DNA from 2 places in the Duganella dendranthematis genome. Region 1 is predicted to be linked to the other one. Evidence: predicted binding sites of a transcription regulator. Region 1 holds the regulator's gene; the other holds the start of a gene.
The links. The regulator FliA, encoded in region 1, starts transcription of late flagellar genes. The targets are predictions, from matches to a motif close to CTAAAGTTTNNNNNNNNNNNGCCGNTA.
Positions count from the first base shown of each region.

Region 2: a site for FliA is predicted at 2,877-2,903, ahead of HH213_RS09705 (SPM autocatalytic domain-containing protein). Genes of this name have one in related genera too.

Region 1 covers NZ_CP051684.1:924,709-928,919, forward strand. The annotation lists gene motD (flagellar motor protein MotD) at 1-659, opposite strand, end outside; gene HH213_RS04370 (flagellar motor protein) at 661-1,407, opposite strand; gene HH213_RS04375 (RNA polymerase sigma factor FliA) at 1,389-2,120, opposite strand; gene HH213_RS04380 (MinD/ParA family ATP-binding protein) at 2,141-2,941, opposite strand; gene flhF (flagellar biosynthesis GTPase FlhF) at 2,934-4,211, opposite strand, start outside.
Region 2 covers NZ_CP051684.1:2,107,406-2,111,616, forward strand. The annotation lists gene HH213_RS09705 (SPM autocatalytic domain-containing protein) at 1-2,714, opposite strand, end outside; gene HH213_RS09710 (hypothetical protein) at 3,320-3,712, opposite strand; gene HH213_RS09715 (GlxA family transcriptional regulator) at 3,720-4,211, opposite strand, start outside.

The DNA of each region.
Region 1 (4,211 bases):
ACCGGCTGGTTGGAACTGAAACCCACGGCAGTCAACCGCGTCGGCGCCACGCCGGCATCGATAAACAGCCGCACCACACTGCTGGCGCGCACCGACGACAATTCCCAATTGGATGGATAGCGCGGATTGGCGATCGGCTGGTTGTCCGTATGCCCTTCCACCTGCACATCGTGGCCGTCGCTCTTGAGCAGATTGGCCACCGCGCGCAGCGCCTCCACCGATTCCGGCATCAGCCTGGCCTCGCCCGGATCGAACAGCACCGAGGCATTGATTTCGACGCTGACGCCGCGGCTGTTCTGCGTCACCCGCACCTTGCCTTCCTTGACCAGCGGCGCCATGGTCGACAGCAAATCCTGGGCCAGCCGCGTCATCTGCTCTTTTTCCTTGCGCAGCATCTCGGTGCGGCGCTTCAGGCCGGGATTGGGAATCGGCAGGTTCTGCACCTGCGTATTGACCGGCGTGGCCGAACCCTGGCCGCCGAAGGCATTGCCCAGCGCATCGGAAAACACCTTGTACTTACCGATATTGACCGCCGAAATCGCATACATCACGACAAAGAACGCGAACAGCAGCGTGATGAAGTCGGCATACGAAATCAGCCAGCGCTCATGGTTCTCCGGCTCGTCGTCGAACTTTTTGCGGGCGCGACGGTAATACATCTCAATGCTCCCGCAGCAGCGTGGCGATGCGTTCGTCAATCACCCGCGTGTGGTCGCCGGTGGCGATGTCGTAGAACACCGCCGCGGCAATCTCCTGCTGGTGCACTTCCTGCGTGACGATGGCCTTCAGCTTATTGGCGATCGGGTAGAAGAACAGGTTGGCCAGGCCGACGCCGTAAATGGTCGACACGAACGCGATCGCGATGCCGGAACCCAGCTTGCTGGGATCGGTCAAGTTTTCCATCACATGGATCAGGCCCAGCACCGCGCCCAGGATGCCAATGGTCGGCGAATAGCCGGCCGCCGATTCCCAGATGCGCACCGCCTGCCGTTCGGCCGTTTCATAGGCGGTGATTTCGGTGTCCAGCAGCTGGCGCAGTTTTTCCGGCGCGATGCCGTCGACGATCAAGCGCAAGCCCTTGACGTTGAACTGGTCCTTGGACGCCAGCATATAGCGCTCCAGCGACAGCAGGCCGTCGCGGCGCGCCGCCAGGTTCCAGGCGTTGATGTCGCGCGCCAGGGCGGCGCGGGTGTCCTTGGGCGGCGCAAACACCAGCCGCAGCATGCGCACGCCGCGAACAAAGGTCTTGAAACGGGTCTGCAACAGCACCGCGCCAAACGTGCCGACCACGACGATCGCAAACGCCGCGGGTTGCAACAAGGAAGTGAGCTTGCCGCCCTCCATGGTCTGGCCGGCCATGATGCCGGCCAGCGCCAGCAGCACGCCGGCTACGCTGGCCCAGTCCAAGACCGCTCCCGGAGTGAGGCGCGCAGACGCGCCACGGCCTGCGTATGCAATTGCGATACGCGCGATTCGGATACGCCCATCACGGCGCCAATTTCTTTCAAGTTGAGCTCCTCTTCGTAGTACAAGCCCATCAGCATCTTCTCGCGTTCCGGCAGCATATCGATGGCATCGATCACGGCCTGGCGGAAGTCGCCGTCCAGCAGGGAACGCAGCGGATCGGCGTCGTCATCGGCGGCATAGCGGTCGAGGAAGCTGTCGTTGCCGTCGTCGTCATGGAAATCTTCGTAATACACCAGCTGGTGACCGCCGCCGTCGCCCAGCATTTCCTGGTAGTCGGCCAGCGACAGCTTGAGCGACTTGGCGACTTCCGATTCGCTAGGCGGCCGCCCCAGGCGCTGCTGCAGCGTCGACATGGCGGCTTCGACCTTGCGCATATTCTGCCGCAGCGAGCGCGGCAGCCAGTCGCTGCTGCGCAGTTCGTCCAGCATGGCGCCGCGGATGCGCAGCACCGCATAGGTTTCAAATTGCGCGCCGTGGGTTTCTTCGTAACGGCTGATGGCGTCCAACAGGCCGATCATTCCGGCTTGCACCAGATCGTCGACTTCGACGCTGGGCGGCAGTTTCGCCTTCATGTGGTGGGCCAAGCGTTTCACCAACGGCATATGCTCCGTCAGTAAAGTATCCTTGTCCGCTTTCCCTTTTACCGTATACATTCGAATATTTATTATATTAATCAAGCGCGCAGTTGGTGATCCCCCCCCAGCGCGAAGCGGCCCGCCAATTGGCGAAACGCGACCGAGGCCCCTGCCAGCGGAAATGCATCGACCACCGCGCGCCCCAAGCGCGCCGCACGTTGCAGGTACTCATCCGCCGGTACCGATCCCATCGACACCAAGTTGACGGCCAGGTAACGGCTTGCCGCCTGTGCCATATTATCGTAAACCAACCGCGCTTCGTCTTCAGAGGCGCCGGTGACCAGAATGCCGAACGGCCGACGGCCCAGTTCCTGGTTCAGGCGCTTAATCATACTGTACGCAGCCTTGATCGAGGTAGCGCTATTCGAGACCTGCACCACAATCTCCGAGCTGGCCATGATCGGCACCGGGAAGGCTTCGCCGTCGAATTCGCCGTCGACCAGCACCATGCCGGTCTGTTTGGCCAGCACATCGAAGGCCTTGGCCAGGCGCCGGGTCTCGTCCGGACCGCCGCGCACCGCGCCGCGCGTCATCGACGCCACCGAGAAACCTTGCGGCACCGCGTGGATCACCTGGTTCAGCGCGCATTCCTGGCGCGCCACGTTCAGCAGGCTGTCGCCGCCGTCGACGCCGAGGCGCGAGGCGACGCCGTGGGCGCTGGCGCAGGCGTCGACGATCAGCACGTCATTGCCGGCGCGGGCCAGCGAGGCGCCCAGGTTGACCAGCATGGCGCCCTTGTCGTCCTGCGGCGCGGCCGACAAGAAGGTGACGATGCGGGGCTGGGCCCCGGCCAGCATGCGGCGCAGGCCCTCCGCCTGGTCGAAATTAAAATTAGCCAAGTTGCACCTCGCGCATGCTGCGGTTGTCTTGGGTTGCGTTGCTCATCAGCACAGGCAGCTCCGCATCCTGGTATTGGGTGTTGACGATGTCGCGCTTGAGCTTGAAGGCGCGGTCGATCAGGTAGGCCGGATCGGCCAGGTGCAGATCTTCCGGCACGCGCTGGCCGTTCGACACGTAGAACAGGTTGAGCTTGTGGCGGATCACCACGTCCAGCGCATTGCCGATCGCGGCCGCTTCGTCGAGCTTGGTCATGATGCAGCCGGCCAGGCCGCTGCCCTGATAGGCACGCACCACTTCGCTCAGGGTCTCCTGGGTCGCGGTGGCGTTCAGGCACAGCAGGCGCTTGACGTTGGTGTCGGCGCCTTGCAGCATCGACACCTGCTCGGTGACCATCTGGTCGCGCTGGCTGACGCCGACGGTGTCAATCAACACGGTATGCTTGTTCTTCAGTTCTTTCAAGGCGATGCGCAGGTCGGCTTCGTCCTTGACCGAGTGCACCATCACGCCGAGGATCTTGCCGTAGATGCGCAACTGTTCATGCGCGCCGATCCGGTAGGCGTCGGTGGTGATCAGGGCCAGCTTGTCCGGGCCGTGGCGCATCACGCAGCGCGCGGCCAGCTTGGCGGTGCTGGTGGTCTTGCCGACGCCGGTCGGACCGACCAGCGCGAACACCCCGCCCTGCTCGATCAGCGCGTCTTCGTTGGCCATGGTTTGCAGGTTGCGCGTGAGGACGGTTTTCATCCAGCGCAGGCTGTCGGCGGCATCGCGGCCGGCCGGCAATTTTTCTATCAGGTAGCGCGCCAGGCTGGCCGAGAAACCGGCCGCCAGCATTTCGCGCAGCACGGCGGTCTTCTGCGGTTCGCGCGCTTGCGTGGCGCCCCACGACAGTTCGGCCAACTGGGTTTCCATCATGCCGCGCATGGCGCGGATTTCGCTCATCATGCCGCTCATCTCGACGGCGGCCGATTCCTTGGCGCTGGCGACGGCGGCGGTGACCAGGGCGGCGATCTGGTGGGCGTCGATGGCTGGCGCGGCTTTCGGTTGCAGCGCTGGCGCCGGGGTCGGTGCTGGTGCAGGCGCGGCAGCGGCAACCTTGGTGGCCAGCGACGAATGCGAGGCCACCACGCGGCGTTGCGGCTGCACCGGCAGGCTGGCTGGACGGGTGTTGGCGACCGGCGGCGACATATGCGGCAATTCATCTTCGAAGCGCGGCTCGACGCGGCCGGCGGCGATCACCGGGGCGTCCAGGTCCAGCGACGGTGCGGGTTC
Region 2 (4,211 bases), 1.2 Mb from region 1:
GCCAGGTTGGCGGACGACAGTGCGCCAACTTGCACGGTGGTCAGGCCGGCGAACTGGTTCGAGGTCATCGCCACGATCTGGTTGGTGGTCAGGCCCGAGGCGACGTCGAGGGTGCTCATTGCGGCGAACTGGGCGCTGGTCAGGCCCTGGATCTGTTCGGTGGTCAGGGCAGCGACTTGACCGGTGCTCAGCGAAGCGAAGGCGGCGGTTTTCAGTGCAGCCAGGTCTTCGGTTTGCAGGGCGGCGATCGACTCGGTGGTCAGCGAGCGGACTTGAGCGCTGCTCAGTGCGCTAGCCTGGCCGGTGGTCAGGGCAACGATTTGCTCGGTGGTCAGGGCGACGATCTGGGCGCTGCTCAGACCAGCGATGGTCGAGGACTTCAGTGCGGCGAAATCTTCGGTTTCCAGCGCGGTGATCGACGCGGCGGTCAGCGAATTGACCTGTGCGCTGCTCAGTGCGGCTGCCTGGTTGGTGGTCAGCGCGACGACTTGCTCGGTGGTCAGCGCCTTGATGGCGGCGGTGCTGATGGCGGCAGCCTGGCTCGAGGTCAGCTGGCCGATCTGCTCGGTAGTCAGACCGGTGATCTGGGTCGATTTCAGGGCTGCGATGCCGGCAGTGGTGATGCTGCTGACGTCGCCGGCTTCAATCGCGGCCAGGTTGGCGCTCGACAGCGAAGCAACTTGCACGGTGGTCAAACCAGCGAACTGGTTCGAGGTCATGGCCACGATCTGGTTGGTGGTCAGGCCCGAGGCGACGTCGAGGGTGCTCATCGCGGCGAACTGGGCGCTGGTCAGACCCTGGATCTGTTCGGTGGTCAGGGCAGCGACTTGACTGGTGCTCAGCGAAGCGAAGGCGGCGGTTTTCAGTGCAGCCAGGTCTTCGGTTTGCAGGGCGGCGATCGACTCGGTGGTCAGCGCGCGGACTTGAGCGCTGCTCAGTGCGCTAGCCTGGCCGGTGGTCAGGGCAACGATTTGCTCGGTGGTCAGGGCGACGATCTGGGCGCTGCTCAGACCAGCGATGGTCGAGGACTTCAGTGCGGCGAAGTCTTCGGTTTCCAGCGCGGTGATCGCGGCGGCGGTCAGCGAATTGACCTGTGCGCTGCTCAGTGCGGCTGCCTGGTTGGTGGTCAGCGCAACCACTTGTTCTGTGGTCAGCGCTTTGATGGCGGCGGTGCTGATCGCAGCAGCCTGGTTCGAGGTCAGCTGGCCGATCTGCTCGGTGGTCAGGCCCGTGATCTGGGTCGATTTCAGGGCAGCGATGCCGGCGGTGGTGATGCTGCTGACGTCAGCGGCTTCAATCGCGGCCAGGTTGGCGCTCGACAGCGAAGCAACTTGCACGGTGGTCAAACCAGCGAACTGGTTCGAGGTCATGGCCACGATCTGGTTGGTGGTCAGGCCCGAGGCGACGTCGAGGGTGCTCATCGCGGCGAACTGGGCGCTGGTCAGACCCTGGATCTGTTCGGTGGTCAGGGCAGCAACCTGGCCGGTGCTCAGCGACGAGAACACGGCGGTCTTCAGTGCGGCCAGGTCTTCGGTTTGCAGGGCGGCGATCGACTCGGTGGTCAGCGCGCGCACCTGGGCGCTGCTCAGTGCGCTAGCCTGGCCGGTGGTCAGGGCGACGACTTGTTCCGTGGTCAGGGCGACGATCTGGGCGCTGCTCAGACCGGCGATGGTCGCAGTTTTCAGCGCGGCGAAGTCTTCGGTTTCCAGCGCGGTGATCGACGCGGCGGTCAGCGCGTTGACCTGTGCGCTGCTCAGGGCGGCTGCCTGGTTGGTGGTCAGCGCCACGACTTGCTCGGTGGTCAGGGCCTTGATGGCGGCGGTGCTGATCGCAGCAGCCTGGCTCGAGGTCAGCTGGCCGATCTGTTCGGTGGTCAGGCCCGTGATCTGGGTCGATTTCAGGGCTGCGATGCCGGCGGTGGTGATGCTGCTGACGTCAGCGGCTTCAATCGCGGCCAGGTTGGCGCTCGACAGCGAAGCAACTTGCACGGTGGTCAAACCAGCGAACTGGTTCGAGGTCATGGCCACGATCTGGTTGGTGGTCAGGCCCGAGGCGACGTCGAGGGTGCTCATCGCAGCGAACTGGGCGCTGGTCAGACCCTGGATCTGTTCGGTGGTCAGCGCGGCAACCTGGCCGGTGCTCAGCGACGAGAACACGGCGGTCTTCAGTGCAGCCAGGTCTTCGGTTTGCAGGGCGGCGATCGATTCGGTGGTCAGCGAGCGCACTTGGGCGCTGGTCAGCGAGTTAGCCTGGGCGGTGGTCAGTGCAACGGCTTGTTCGGTGGTCAGGGCGGCGATCTGGGTGCTGCTCAGGCCGGCCAGGGTGGCGGTCTTCAGTGCGGCGAAGTCTTCGGTTTCCAGCGCGGCAAACGAGGCGGTGCTCAGTGCGCTCAACTGGCGGCTGTTCAGTGCGCCAGCCTGGTTGGTGGTCAGCGCGACGATTTGTTCGGTGGTCAGGATTTTGACTTGGCCGGTGGTCAGGCCTTGGAGACCGGTGGTGCTCAAAGCGGCAAAATTGGTCGCACTCAGCAATGGCACATTGGCGCTCGAAATGGCGCCAACTTGGGTCGAGGTCAGTACTTGGAACTGATTGGTGGTCAACGCCGCCATCTGTTCGGTGCTGAGCGCCGCAATATCTGCAGTCGAGATGGTCACCACTTGTTGGGTGCTCAGACTTGCAAGCTGATTGGTGGACATACTGGTAATGACGCTCATTGCATTTCTCCTAGAAGGGCGCTGATTCGATTTGCTGTCCGAAAACATCTGGTGCACGGCCCTACCGTTGCATCCGCGTCTTCCGCCAGTGGCATATTTGCCGTTTAACTACTTATTAGGTATTACTTGCCGCGAACGCAAAACCGCGTGCGCACACATTCTTAACGTCAACATATTGCTCAACTTGAGTAAACCCGAGAAGATTTATTGCCTCCTCCCAACTCAACATCGAGCCTAAAACTCGTCCTGCTTGATTACAAGGCGACCGTCACGAGTCTTCCACTAAGTAAACTTATTCCCATACGGAAAAAAAACTCACGAAATCTTGCCGCTGCCGTTCAAAAATCACCAAGTGCTTGAAAGCATTCGTTTTTTTCTTTGAAACGTGTGTAAAACGACGTAAAAAACTTGCTATGGAGGGCTAGTATAGCGGATTAAATTTCCGCAAGGAATTTATTTGCAAGCCTGTCGCCGCGCCGCCACGCTTAAAATAACAATGTTCAGCGGCTATCAACCATGTTGATTTGTCTACGACGGCGAGCGCAGCTGGATAAGGCCAGACTGTGCCTCAGTGATATGACGCGATGATGACGTATGGAAATTTTCTATTGCGCTGCAGCGGTCTGGTGGCGGCGCCGCCACAACACCGCGAGGGTGGCGGCTAGGAGCACCAGCGCAAATGCATTCATGACAACAGTGGCGTTGGCGAATTGCATCACCACGCCGAGACTGACGCCGGCTTTGACGCTGAAGGTCGGACCTTCGCCATGGGGAAAATAGCTGAACAGCTGCACACTATAATAGAGCGCCCCGCCCCACAGGCCGAAACGCGCGCGCCGCAGCGACAGCACGCCGGCCAGGAAACCCAGCAGCGCCACCCCGTGCAGCAGCATGTCGCCGGTGGGCGCCGCGGCGCCGAGCAGGCCCAGGCTGACGGCCAGCGCCAGCCCGCTGTTCAGCAACAATACCCGGGCCAGCCATTTTTCCAGTGCCTGCATCCTGTCCTCATCCAAAGCGCGATTGATAGTCGCTGGGTGCTACGCCCAGCTGCGCGGCAAATGCGCGCCGCAGATTGTACTCGCTGCCGAAGCCGCTCTGGCGGGCGGCGCGCTTAACCGTCATGCCGGCCTGCTCCAGCAGCCCGCAGGCGGCCTCCATGCGCAGCCGCAGCAGCAGTTGCGCCGGCGACAGTCCGGCTTCCTGCTGCAGGTGGCGGTGCAGCGTGCGCACCGATACCGCCAGCGCGGCCGCCATTTGCTCGACATCCAGCTGCTGCTGCAAGCGCGGCCGCAGCCAGGCGGTCAGGCGACCGTGCAAACCCTGCGGTTCGGCCTGGGCCAGCAATTCGGTGCTGAACTGGCGCTGGCCGCCGGGCCGCTTGTAGAACACCACCAGCCGCTTGGCCACTGCCAGTCCGGCGGCGCGGCCCTGATCCTCTTCGACCAGCGCCAGCGCCAGATCGATGCCGGCGGCGATGCCGGCCGAGGTGTACAGCGC